4 regions of the Candidatus Thiodiazotropha sp. AKIB8 genome follow, and region 1 is predicted to be linked to each of the others. Evidence: predicted binding sites of a transcription regulator. Region 1 holds the regulator's gene; each other region holds the start of a gene.
What was found. Region 1 encodes sigma-54, which starts transcription at its own class of promoters, with help from an activator protein. Its sites were predicted from a motif close to TGGCANGNTNCNTGCTT; they were not measured.
Positions count from the first base shown of each region.

Region 1 (3,125 bases):
ACCCCAGACCAAGAGCGATGCACCGTGAGCCAGTTGCGGGCTGATGCACTTGAGAAGCAGTACCATAAGCGTAAAGTGGTCGATGGTGTTTCGCTCAATCTGAATAGCGGTGAGGTTGTTGGGCTGTTAGGGCCAAATGGTGCCGGAAAGACCACCAGTTTCTACATGATCGTGGGCCTTGTTCAGGCTGATCAGGGTAGAATCTACCTGGATGGAGAGGAGCTTACTGATCTTGCAATGCATAAGCGCGCCAGCATGGGTATTGGTTATCTGGCCCAGGAGCCCTCTGTTTTCAGGCGGCTCAATACTGCGCAGAATATATTGGCGATACTTGAAAATCGAAAGGATCTGGACGCGCAAGCAAGAAGAGCGCATTGTGACCGGCTTTTGGAAGAGTTCGGTATCGAACATTTGAGAGAGAGTATGGCTATGAGCCTCTCAGGTGGAGAGCGACGCCGCCTGGAGATTGCCCGTGCGCTTTCAATGGAGCCCGCATTCATTTTATTGGATGAGCCATTTGCAGGTGTCGACCCAATTGCGGTTATCGATATTAAAAGAATCATTCAACATCTTAGAGAATTAAAGATTGGGGTGTTGATTACCGACCATAATGTTAGAGAGACTCTTGATATTTGTGATAGAGCCTACATCATTAATACTGGTAAGGTATTGGCGGAAGGAACCACCGAGGAGATCCTCGATAACCAGGAGGTACGTAGTGTTTATCTGGGCGAAAATTTTACTATGTAAGGCTATGTTTATGTTTTTTCATGGATTATGTGATTTAAGAGTAGAGATGATGACTACTCGTCAGCTGACAAAATGAAGGTTAAAGTATGAGGCAGAATTATATTCAAACGAAACAAATACCAAGAATTATTCCGTGAACGGCATTTATTAGCTAGAATGAATATAAAGACATACAAATAACATACCAGGTTTAAAGATATCTCTGCTATGAAGCAGGCTCTACAGCTCCGGCTCGGACAACATTTAACAATGACACCTCAGTTGCAGCAGGCAATACGCCTGTTGCAATTGTCTGCGCTCGACCTGAGTCAGGAGGTGCAGGAGGTTCTTGAAACAAACCCCATGCTGGAGGGTGAAGAGGAGTTTAGTCAGCAGACTCAAAAAGAAGAAGCTAGTCAAGAGAGCTCTGATCAGAGTTCAGACAATAAAGAGTCTTTGAGCTCCAACGATATCAACAACGAGCGGGAAATTCAGACCGACAGTAGCCAGATCACAGAAGACCTGCCCGTTGATAGTGAATGGGCTGACGTATACGACAGTTATCTTCCCCCATCGAGCAGTGGTAGTGAATCTGCAGACAATGACTATCTGGTTCAGCGCAGTGGCGCGATCACTTTGCATGACCACCTGGTCTGGCAGATGACACTGACCCCATTCACTGAGCAGGATGTTCTGATTGCCACTAACCTCATCGACAGTATTGATGAGGATGGATATTTCAAAGGTGATCTCCAGGAGATCCTGGTTTCCCTGAATGATGAGGAGATGACTCTGGAGGATGTAGAGGCAGTACTTCATCGTATCCAGGCTTTCGACCCTCCGGGGGTTGGTGCTCAGGGTGCTCAGGACTGCCTTCTAATTCAACTTCGGCAACTTCCTGAAAAAACACCCTATTTGGATTTGGCGATCAGACTCTGTCGCGACCATTTCAACTTGCTCTCTGCGCAGGATCAGAATCAGATCATGCGACGAATGAAGGTTGATCAGGACGACCTGATGGCTATCATGCAGTTGATCAGGACGCTCAATCCTCACCCTGGCACAGCGATCGCCAAAAGCGAGCCTCAGTATGTGATTCCTGATGTATTCGTCAGCAAGCGCAATAATCGCTGGGTTGTGGAGCTAAATGGTGAGGTTACGCCTAAACTAAGGGTAAACAACGACTATGCCAGTCTGATCAAGCGTGCGGATCAGAGTGATGACAATACTTTCCTGAAAAACCACCTGCAGGAAGCGCGTTGGTTCATCAAAAGCCTGATGAGTCGAAATGAGACTATTCTGCGTGTGGCGAGTAAGATTGTTGAATATCAGCGGGGCTTTTTTGAACATGGCGAAGAGGCTATGAAGCCACTGGTTTTACGGGATATCGCTGAGGCTCTGGAGATGCACGAGTCGACCATATCCAGGGTGACAACCCAGAAGTATATGCATACCCCCAGGGGTACGCTGGAGTTTAAATATTTCTTCTCCAGCCATGTGAACACAAGTGCAGGGGGTGAGTGCTCCTCCACTGCTATACGTGCGCTGATAAAAAAATTGATTGCTGCAGAGAATACAAACAAACCTCTCAGCGATAACAAAATCGCCGCCATATTGTCGGAACAGGGTATAAAAGTGGCCCGCCGAACGGTGGCAAAATACCGCGAGTCGATGAGTATCCCACCATCGAACGAGCGTAAGCGACTGATGTAGGTGAAGTGAATTATCGGAGTGGCTATCATATCATGCTTGATATGCTTACTGAACCGGAGCGGTTTCAGATAAAAGTGGATTCATGAATGAGTTGCTGTAAAAATGCCCCGGCGTTACTTCACCGCCTCAGTTAGAGTGATGAGCCAACTCATCTAAGACAGGAGAAAATTATGCAGATAAGCGTTACCGGTCATCATGTGGAAGTTACCGATGCCTTGAAAAGCTATGTAGATAATAAGTTCGAACGTCTTGAGAGGCATTTTGATAATGTAATCAATGTACATGTCATCTTGAGCGTAGAGAAGCTGAGGCAAAAGGCAGAGGCCACCATGCAAGTGAACGGTGCCAGCGTATTCGCTGATGCAGTACAGGAAGATATGTATGCGGCCATTGATGGGCTTACCGATAAGCTGGATAGGCAAGTCATAAAGCATAAAGAAAAGATGCAGAGTCACCGTGCCGGTAGTGGCGCGAAGTACGCTGTAAGTAGCAGTAGTTCAGAATAGATAAAACTGGCGAGGTCTCCATGTTTCCCGACGGATTTCTGCTTGAGGAACGGATCGGCTGCAGTGTGGAGGCAGCCAGTAAAAAACGTGTCCTGGAGCAGCTTGGCCAAAGATTGGCCAATTCTGCTCCTGGTCTCACACAGGATACTGTGTTTGATGCATTGCTTGAGCGTGAAC
Region 1 covers NZ_JBSYOO010000016.1:22,734-25,858, reverse strand. The annotation lists gene lptA (lipopolysaccharide transport periplasmic protein LptA) at 1-28, shown strand, start outside; gene lptB (LPS export ABC transporter ATP-binding protein) at 25-750, shown strand; gene AC4IFB_RS03020 (RNA polymerase factor sigma-54) at 958-2,442, shown strand; gene hpf (ribosome hibernation-promoting factor, HPF/YfiA family) at 2,613-2,948, shown strand; gene ptsN (PTS IIA-like nitrogen regulatory protein PtsN) at 2,969-3,125, shown strand, end outside.

Region 2 (3,125 bases), on a different contig from region 1:
TCTACAATCGAGAGCCTTCTGAAGACAAATGATAGATAGTCATCCTGATAGAATGTTTCGTCATCTGGTCCCCGAAATCTAAGAGCTTCACCAATAGCTTTCATGGTTGCTTCAGGGCAAGTACTACTGCCAGTAAAATTAATAATTCCTGTAAATCCACACATAGCATACTTCCAAAATTTAAGATCTGTCTTTACACTTCGGTCGACAGGTAAAAATATACTGGTTCATTATCAATATCAAACTTATTTATATATTAGATTATCTTAAGCATGAGAGTTGCTCTTATTCATAATATAAAACGATAAAATTGGGTGCTTCAACAAGAAAAGCTGAGATTCGATTGGGTATCAAAATACGAAATTAACATAAAAGACTGTTAATCAGTCAGCTGGATATTTCGGCTGGTCTTAGATAAGTCCTGCCATTTTTCTGATGAAATGCAATGTATTCAGTAAGAAATTTAACAAGCTACGATATTTACCATAAATAACGCCCAGCTGTTTAAGGTACCTATACGTCTTGAGTGTAGAGAGTATTGAGAAAAATTTTACATTGAAGCTTGAGCGTTTCTACGTTCAAAATCGAGAGAGATGGCGCCAACTGTGTTATGTCTTTGAGTTTGTATGATGAATTATAGCGGGTGATATTGGAAATGTTCGTATATACATTACTCTACTTAGTGGTTTCTTCTGGTTGTTCTACTGGCTCATGAGCAATGATATCCACGAGTTCGCTAGTCTTCGGGTTGAGTATAGCAATACCATTCATTACTTTGCCTCGCACAGGGTAATAGAAGAGATCTTTGGGATCTGTCTTTAATTTCTCAGCGGCTTTCTGAATTCTCTTCCCAATATTTGAAGGCAGCTCAGGCAGCTTCAGGGTAGTGCTGGAGAGCCCATGATGATCGATCGGGAATTCTCTGTAGTTGGATGCGATGTAAGTGGGAGATTGGTCGTTCATAAGGGCGCTGATGAGTGTTGTGAAATCCTGGTTGGCGCCGGTTTGAGCTTTCACATCAACAATGTGGGGTCCGTATGGGCTGATACGTTGTGTTTTGCCCAGATCAAATGGTGCCTGACCGATGAGATCCATCTGCTTCACTAAGTAAAATTTGTCTTGCAGAAATGCCAGGTAACTGACTTTGCCCTGATATATTGTATATGTGCCATATACCAAAGCTGCTATCTGGAGTATGGCGATAGTAGTGAGGTCCAGGGTGAGAAAGCGTTTGTTGGGCCTGTAAACTAATAGTGTGAGTGAGGGTCCGAGAATGACATCAATGAAAATGATCAAAACAAGGATCTCAAAAGCACCTTGCAGGGCCATTAGGTCCCATGGGTACCAATACACCATTATAATTGCGACTATAGCACCGACTACAAGTATGCTCAGGCATAGGTGTGTTGTAACAGCTTGTTTTCTGGTTGGTTTATCCATGATGAAAGCGCGTATTAGAAAAGACGGAAATATTGATGGACCACCCTATTTGTTAGCTGCTGCAACAGGCAACTTTCAGATTAAGCGAAAAAATCCCCACCAAGGTGGGGATTTTTTCAAGTTGAATTCTCAACTTGTAATTGTGTGTACTGCTATTAACGGCAGTTGGCTGGCAGGAATTTAGGATCGATAGTGGAGCTAGTGCACTGCCAATCAAGAATGGTTGTGTCAGCTGCATTTGCGGTGGGGGTCAGTATATAGTCGCCCGGTGCTGCAGTAATGGCTGATGCAACAGTTATTACGCCGGCCGCAACACTGAGTGATGTCACGTGTTGGGTAGCTTGAGTTGCGCATCCAGCGGCGGCAGTATCTGCTGGCAGGACGCTGTTCATAGTCTGATAGTACTCAACAACAGAAGTCTTACATTTACCGCCAGCGACAATGATCTCTGCCACTTTCGACCGGGTGGTGAAGTCTGTGTAGGCTGGCAGTGCAATGGCTGCCAGGATACCGATGATCGCGACAACGATCATGAGTTCGATAAGGGTAAAACCAGCTTGTTTTTTCATCTTTAATGCTCCGTATATGTTGGTGCCTGATTTGTCGGCGATCAAAAGCAAAACTTTAATGAAGGTATATCACCGAGTTATACCTGTAGTTGCAGAATGCATGCCAAGTTCCATGGTTACGAGAAAAAAGGTCTACTGGATACGTGCTAAATTGTTGTAATTGAAGATAATAAACTGCGGTGATATTTATTTGTATGATATCGGGGTTTTCCAGACCTGATCGTTATAGCTAATCTTTCGAATAACCTTGGATGTAAGAAAGTGACAAAAAATGTCACTTTTTTCGGTAGGTGCAGGTAGCTTGGATTGATGGTGAAGATGAGTTGTCACTTTTATTTGATTTAAAAGTGTGACGTAGATCACGGGTTGGCAGGTGCTTCACTCGATACCTAACTTTTCCAGGCGATATCTCAAGGAGCGTAAACTCATCCCCAGCTTTTTTGCTGCAGCAGTTCGATTCCAACGAGTCTGTTCCAGTGCTTCTAATATAGATTCACGCTCCACCTTTTCCATTTTGTCGCCAAGTTTTTGGGGTGCTGTCGTACTATCTGTCTCTGTGGTGTGGTTTGGCAGGAGAAGGTCATCGGCTTCAAGCCTTTCACTATCAAGCAGAGTGAGAGATCTTTCCAATATATTTTCCAGCTCCCGTATATTTCCTGGAAATGGATAGGCTTTGAGTTTTCTAGTTGCTTCAGTAGTCAGTTTCGGCTTTTTACTACCGCTTTGACGAGAGAGGCGCGTGAGAAAGTGCTGTGCCAATAGTGGTATATCTTCAATGCGCTCACGCAAGGGAGGGAGAGGTAGTTCAATCACATTGATTCGGTAGAACAGGTCTTGTCTGAATTCACCAAGCTCTACCAGTTCTGCCAGGTCTTTATGAGTAGCGCTGATGATCCGAACATCGACGGAAATTTCCTGTTGTGCTCCAACAGGACGGATCATTTTTTCCTGGATGGCTCTTAAGAGCTTTACCTGCATATGCAGAGGTAAGTCTGCAATCTCATCGAGAAACAGTGTTCCTCCATTTGCACTTGCAAAAAGGCCGTCATGGTCATGGGTTGCCCCAGTAAAGCTCCCTTTTTTGTGGCCAAATAACTCACTCTCCATCAGTTCATG
Region 2 covers NZ_JBSYOO010000055.1:15,318-18,442, reverse strand. The annotation lists gene asnB (asparagine synthase (glutamine-hydrolyzing)) at 1-164, opposite strand, end outside; gene AC4IFB_RS20370 (hypothetical protein) at 676-1,440, opposite strand; gene AC4IFB_RS20365 (pilin) at 1,596-2,009, opposite strand; gene AC4IFB_RS20360 (sigma-54-dependent transcriptional regulator) at 2,388-3,125, opposite strand, start outside.
Region 2: a site for sigma-54 is predicted at 2,099-2,115, ahead of AC4IFB_RS20365 (pilin). Genes of this name have one in related genera too.

Region 3 (3,125 bases), on a different contig from region 1:
GATACCCCTGGGTAAGAATTTGCGCTTTTTTGGTGATGGCTACCAGATTTCGAAACAGATTGGTGGCTCACGTTATTGGCGGGTGCCGGTGATGGATGGCGAGTTTCTTTGCGAAGAGAGTGTCGCCAGGGTGCCTGCTGTAGGTGGAGGTAACTTTCTGGTGCTTGCTGAGAGTCAACAGCAGGCATTAACCGCCTGTGAAAAGGCTATAGAGGCAATGAGCATTATTCCGAATATCATTATGCCTTTTCCTGGCGGTATCGTTCGTTCAGGATCAAAAGTCGGATCAAAGTACAAAACGCTGATGGCCTCAACCAATGATGCTTACTGCCCAACTCTGAGAGGTCTGGTCAAATCCAATCTTGATGAAGATATCGGTTCAGTGATGGAGATTGTTATTAACGGTTTAACGGATACCGATGTAATGCTCGCTACCCGCACCGGTATCAGTGCAGTCTGTGAACTGGGTGCAGAGGCAGGTATCAAGCGCATTTCTGCTGGAAATTATGGGGGTAAATTGGGTCAATTTCACTTCCACTTACGGGAGGTGATGGCATGAGTTGCCTGACCTTGAGATTAAAGTATTCTCTCGCTCAACGAATCGACATGAGTCCGTTCACCCCAGAATCACTCGCTGGAAAATCGGCACATGAAATTGCCCGCATCCCTGTTTGGCAGGGTAACCGGCAGATAGACCTCGGCGAACTGTTCGAGATAGAGGGTAGTGCATCAGAGCAGTTAATCATTCAGTCTGAGAGTGACCGACTTGATTGCATTGGTGCAGATATGAGCAGTGGTAAAATCATTGTTGAAGGTAGTGCAGGCGCCTACCTGGGATGCGCCATGAAAAGTGGTGAGATCTTAGTTACAGGAGACGCAGGTGTTGCCGCTGGCTGTGCCATGAAGTCCGGCCGACTGACCATTAAAGGTAACGCCGGGGATTTTCTTGGTGGCGCCCTTACTGGAGAGCGTCAGGGAATGCGTGGTGGATCGATCATCGTTAAAGGTAATGCAGGTGACCGGGCTGGCGACCTGATGCGTCGAGGAACAATCCTGATAGGTGGTAATAGCGGCGATTATTGTGCCTCACGAATGGTTGCTGGAACCATCATCGTAGGTGGTAAAAGTGGAAAACAGACTGGCATGGCTATGCGCCGTGGCACGCTGATTACTGGCAATGAGCCGACATCGTTACCCGCCACATTCAACGACAATGGTCAACAGACACTCAGTTTTCTTGCCCTGCTCAGCCAAAATATCCCGTCTGATTCAGGATTCGATAATCTCATCGAAAAGGGAACACGGGTTCAACGTTGGCTTGGAGATCTAAGCTGTGATGGCAAGGGAGAGATACTGATCTGGTGCTCATAGAGCTCAGACTACTCTCTGCGCCCCCAATTTCCTGGATATTCTGTTCCTCTCTGACAAGCCAATGGTGCAGTCGAAAAATGATTTTATCCATCCTTCTCTTACATCTTTAAAGATGGGTCTTAAAAACTATCCGATGTAATCAGTCATCTTTGATTCAACTGTCCCTTTTGTGGCACACCCCCCGGTCAACAATATCCCAAGTTGATAACTGCGACAGGAAAATTTCCCAACCATTTTCTGCCATATTGTCTGTCATACCCTCATATAGGGTAAAAAACCTGTAAAAATCTACCATTTCAATTAAAAGGCACAACATTTGCTATGAAGTGGTTACGCTGTCAGAGACTGATAGTGAAGTTATAACAGAGTTAATTCGCTAAAAAGCACTACAAACTTGAGGAGTGATGTCACATGAAATGGTCTACACCTTCCTATGAAGATCTGCGTTTTGGTTTTGAAATAAATCTCTATATCAACAACCGCTAGCAGGTCACTACTGTTACCACCTGTAATACAGGTGGTAACATATAACAACAAAACTATATGCTAATACACATTCTAGGTTCCGGTGCGGGTGGTGGCTTTCCCCAGTGGAACTGTAACTGCCCAAACTGCCAGGGTGTCAGAGCTGGCACCATCAAAGCTACCCCCCGTACACAATCATCCATCGCCGTTAGCGCTAACGGAAAAGAGTGGGTACTCTTCAATGCTTCGCCAGACATTCGTGCACAACTCGATGCCTTTCCAACACTACAGCCTGGTAGATCGATACGGGACACGGCAATCCGTGCAATTCTGTTAGTCGACGCACAGATTGATCACACCACAGGGCTTTTGCTGCTACGAGAGCATACAGAGCCATGGGACGTCTATTGCACTCAAGCCGTACATGATGACTTAACCACTGGCTATCCCATCTTCAATATCCTTGGTCATTTCAGGGGTGTTAACTGGCACGAAGTTAAGACAGATGAATCCACTTTTACCATCCCAGGCATCGACGGTCTGCTCTTTACTGCGGTTCCATTGAAGAGCGAAGCCCCCCCCTACTCTCCCCATCGCCACAACACTGTACCCGGCGATAACGTCGGTATCAGGGTGCAGAATAGTGTCACTGGTCAGAACCTATTCTATGCTCCCGGGCTTGGTTCCATGGAACCCCATATCTTGCCTTACATGCAACAGGCCGACTGTGTCTTGGTCGATGGCACCCTGTGGAAGGACAATGAGATGGTGCAGGCTGGTATCAGCCAAAAGCTGGGGAGTGAAATGGGACATCTCGATCAGTCAGGTGATGGAGGCATCATGGAGATTCTGGGTAGTTTGACCAAGCCAAGAAAAATACTGATTCATATTAACAACACAAATCCAATCCTCGTGGACGATTCTCCTGAGCGCCTGGCGCTAACTGAAGCAGGTATCGAAGTCTCCCACGATGGCATGCAGATAGAACTATAAACGAGAAGAGTTATGACCCCAAATTTACACGCCCCATGGTCAAAGGAAGAGTTCGAAAGCAAACTGCGAGAAAAAGAGAAGTTCTACCACATCAATCATGAATTTCATCTGTTGATGAATAGTGGAAAACTGGATAAGCCGGCAATTCAGGGTTGGGTCGCCAACCGCTTTTATTACCAGGTCATCATTCCGGTCAAGGATGCAGCAATCATGTCCAACTGTCCTGATCGGGATGTTCGCCGACACTGGATACAGCGCATGATTGACCATGATGGCACACAGGGCGATGAAGGTGG
Region 3 covers NZ_JBSYOO010000029.1:275,609-278,733, reverse strand. The annotation lists gene fhcD (formylmethanofuran--tetrahydromethanopterin N-formyltransferase) at 1-559, shown strand, start outside; gene AC4IFB_RS07750 (formylmethanofuran dehydrogenase subunit C) at 556-1,371, shown strand; gene pqqA (pyrroloquinoline quinone precursor peptide PqqA) at 1,783-1,857, shown strand; gene pqqB (pyrroloquinoline quinone biosynthesis protein PqqB) at 1,915-2,829, shown strand; gene pqqC (pyrroloquinoline-quinone synthase PqqC) at 2,842-3,125, shown strand, end outside.
Region 3: a site for sigma-54 is predicted at 1,677-1,693, ahead of pqqA (pyrroloquinoline quinone precursor peptide PqqA). Genes of this name have one in related genera too.

Region 4 (3,125 bases), on a different contig from region 1:
CCAGGGCCTCTTGCTCGACCATTGGCGGCAGAATGCTAGGCAGACGAGCGGCGAGCATCGATTTACCTGTGCCTGGAGGGCCTATATAGAGGAGTGAATGTGAGCCAGCGGCACTGATCTCCAAAGCGCGGCGCGCCTGTTGCTGCCCAATCACATCTTTCATGTCCGGGTGTGTCACCGGCGATTCGGTTTTGGGTTGCTGATATATGGGAAGTGGCTGCACCCCATTCAGATGTGCACAGACCTCCAGCAGGTGTCTGGCTGGAAAGCAGCTGAGATCGTTGACCAGTGTCGCCTCAGGGGCATTCTGTTCAGATACGATCAATGATCGGTTTGCATCTCTGGCTGCCAGGGCGGCGGGGAGAATGCCATGAACCCGACGCAGTTCTCCCGACAGCGCCAGCTCTCCTGCGAACTCATAGTCATCTAGTGACTGTTTGGGAATCTGCCCAGAGGCCGCGAGAATGCCAAGGGCGATGGGTAGGTCGAATCTTCCACCCTCTTTCGGCAGGTCGGCTGGTGCAAGGTTGATCGTGATGCGGCGGGCGGGGAACTCAAACTGACTGTTGATCAGGGCACCTCTGACACGATCCTTGCTTTCACGCACCGCCATCTCTGGTAATCCGACGATAGAGAGTGCAGGGAGTCCGTTGGCGAGGTGAACTTCGACTGTGACCAGGGGAGAGCGGATGCCCTCCTGGGCACGGGAGTAGAGTATGGCGAGTGACATCGGTTCCTTCCGTGGTTTCGCAGGTCGATTATTCCGCTATCGACGATGTTTTGATCTGTTGTTGCTGCGCGATAGTGCGTCAGCCGGGCTTATCAGCTTGCAATGAGTGTGGAGCCAGCCAGCCTAGTCCTGTTGCTCTTCCAACGCTTTTACCTGTTGTTCCAGTTGTTTAAGTTTCTCCCGTGTGCGGGATAACACAGCGGCCTGAACCTCAAACTCTTCCCTGGTTACCAAATCTAACTTGGCCAATCCCGATTCCAGACCGGCGCGAAGATTTTTCTTAACATCGCCTTGCAGGGTCTGAATGCCGGCAGGTAGGGCGCTGGAAAGCCGTTGGGCCAGATCATCAATTAGTTTCGAATCAATCATGAAGCAGACAATAGCCAGTGTTGACGCTGTTGTCCAGACGGGCGCACCTGTAGATTAATTGTCTCATTATTACAACAAATATTGGTTGTGTAGTTATCGAGACATGAAGCCGTGACCGGACTCACAGTTTCCGGATTACGCACCGGTTTGGTGCACTGATGCAGTGCATGCCCATTTTTGTGACTACAAATAAGGCACAGAGATTTTATTGATCTCTACTTAACTTCTGAAATATTACAGAAATGTCATGTTTTACAGTCGGTTGCAATGATTGGCACGAAGTCTGATTAGTTAAACGCACATTCGGCTTATCTCACGAAAGAGCTGAACCAAAATTTCAACATTTTAATGATCGATATAAGTAGAGGTATTGAAAACCATGAAAATGAATAAACTTGCTCTGGCCTGTGGTGTTGCATTGCTGGGGTTGTCATCAGTTGCTGCAGCCGAGATCAGTACCAACGTTGGTGTAACCAGCAACTACATCTGGCGTGGTCTTACCCAATCAGGTAACAGCACTGCCTTCTCTGGTGGCGTTGATTATGCTCATGATTCCGGTCTCTATGCAGGTACCTGGATCTCTGAGGCTTGGGATGACTATGAGTTGGATTTCTACGGTGGTTATGGCGGTGAAGTCGCTGGCGTCAGCTACGATGCAGGCCTGATCTACTACTCCTACTCAAGTGATTCAGACTCAGATTTCGCTGAAATCAATGCCAATGTTGGCTGGAATTTCCTCTCTGCAGGTTTTGCCTATGTGATCACTGCTGAAGACGCAGTTGAAGCGGTTGAAGAGGATCTCTACTTCTACCTGGGCGGTAGCTTCGACCTTCCTGAAGATTTCTCAATTGGTCTGACCGTTGGCTTTGTTGAGCCAGATGGTGATGGCGATGATGACGCAGATGACTACATGCATTATCAGATTGACGTATCCAAGGCTACTGGTGATTTCGGTGATGTGACTTTCAGTCTCTCTGATACCGATCTGGACGATACCGATGCAGCGGGTGAAGACTCAGATATGCGTTTCTTCGTCTCCTGGTCAAAAGAGTTCTAAATTTTTTGTCCAGCTAAATCATTTGTCCGCCTTCGGGCGGACTAGGTAACTGAGGAGTAACAGCATGAAAATGATTTCCGCAATCATTAAGCCATTCAAGCTTGATGATGTTAGAGAAGCGCTGTCAGACGTTGGTGTGGCCGGTATTACCGTCACCGAGGTCAAGGGTTTCGGACGACAAAAGGGTCATACCGAGCTCTACCGTGGCGCTGAATATGTAGTCGACTTTCTTCCAAAGATTAAAGTTGAAATTGCAGTTGATGACGAGGTGGTTGATCAAGTGGTTGAGGCGATATCCAATGCCTCTAAGACCGGCAAGATCGGCGATGGCAAGATCTTTGTCACCACCCTCGAACAGGTGGTCCGTGTGCGTACTGGCGAAACCGGTTCTGAAGCACTGTAACCGATTAGTAACTGAATATTGGAGAGTATCGTGGAAGCGATTACACAACTAAGCTACGCATTGGACACCTTCTACTTTTTGGTGTCTGGTGCACTCGTAATGTGGATGGCAGCAGGTTTTGCCATGCTCGAAGCCGGTCTGGTTCGAGCGAAAAATACTACTGAAATCCTCACAAAGAACGTCGCCCTGTTTGCCATCGCTTGTATTATGTACATGCTGATGGGTTACAACATCATGTACCCGGCTGACGGCAATGGAATCTTTCCTGCGCTGGATCTGAGCTTCATGTTTGGTGGTGACAATAGTGTCGAAGATGTATTGGCCAGCAATGGCGATACCTACTACTCCGGCATGTCTGACTTCTTCTTCCAGGTGGTGTTTGTTGCCACAGCCATGTCTATCGTCTCTGGTGCGGTAGCTGAGCGTATGAAGCTCTGGGCATTCCTGGTGTTTGCTGTGGCGATGACCGGTGTCATCTATCCTCTGCAGGGCTACTGGAAATGGGGCGGTGGCTTCCTGGATGCAGCTGGTTTCCAAGACTTTGCTGGTTCCGGTGTAGTGCATCT
Region 4 covers NZ_JBSYOO010000038.1:9,250-12,374, forward strand. The annotation lists gene AC4IFB_RS11740 (YifB family Mg chelatase-like AAA ATPase) at 1-730, opposite strand, end outside; gene ubiK (ubiquinone biosynthesis accessory factor UbiK) at 854-1,099, opposite strand; gene AC4IFB_RS11750 (TorF family putative porin) at 1,479-2,156, shown strand; gene AC4IFB_RS11755 (P-II family nitrogen regulator) at 2,221-2,559, shown strand; gene AC4IFB_RS11760 (ammonium transporter) at 2,590-3,125, shown strand, end outside.
Region 4: a site for sigma-54 is predicted at 1,372-1,388, ahead of AC4IFB_RS11750 (TorF family putative porin). Genes of this name have one in related genera too.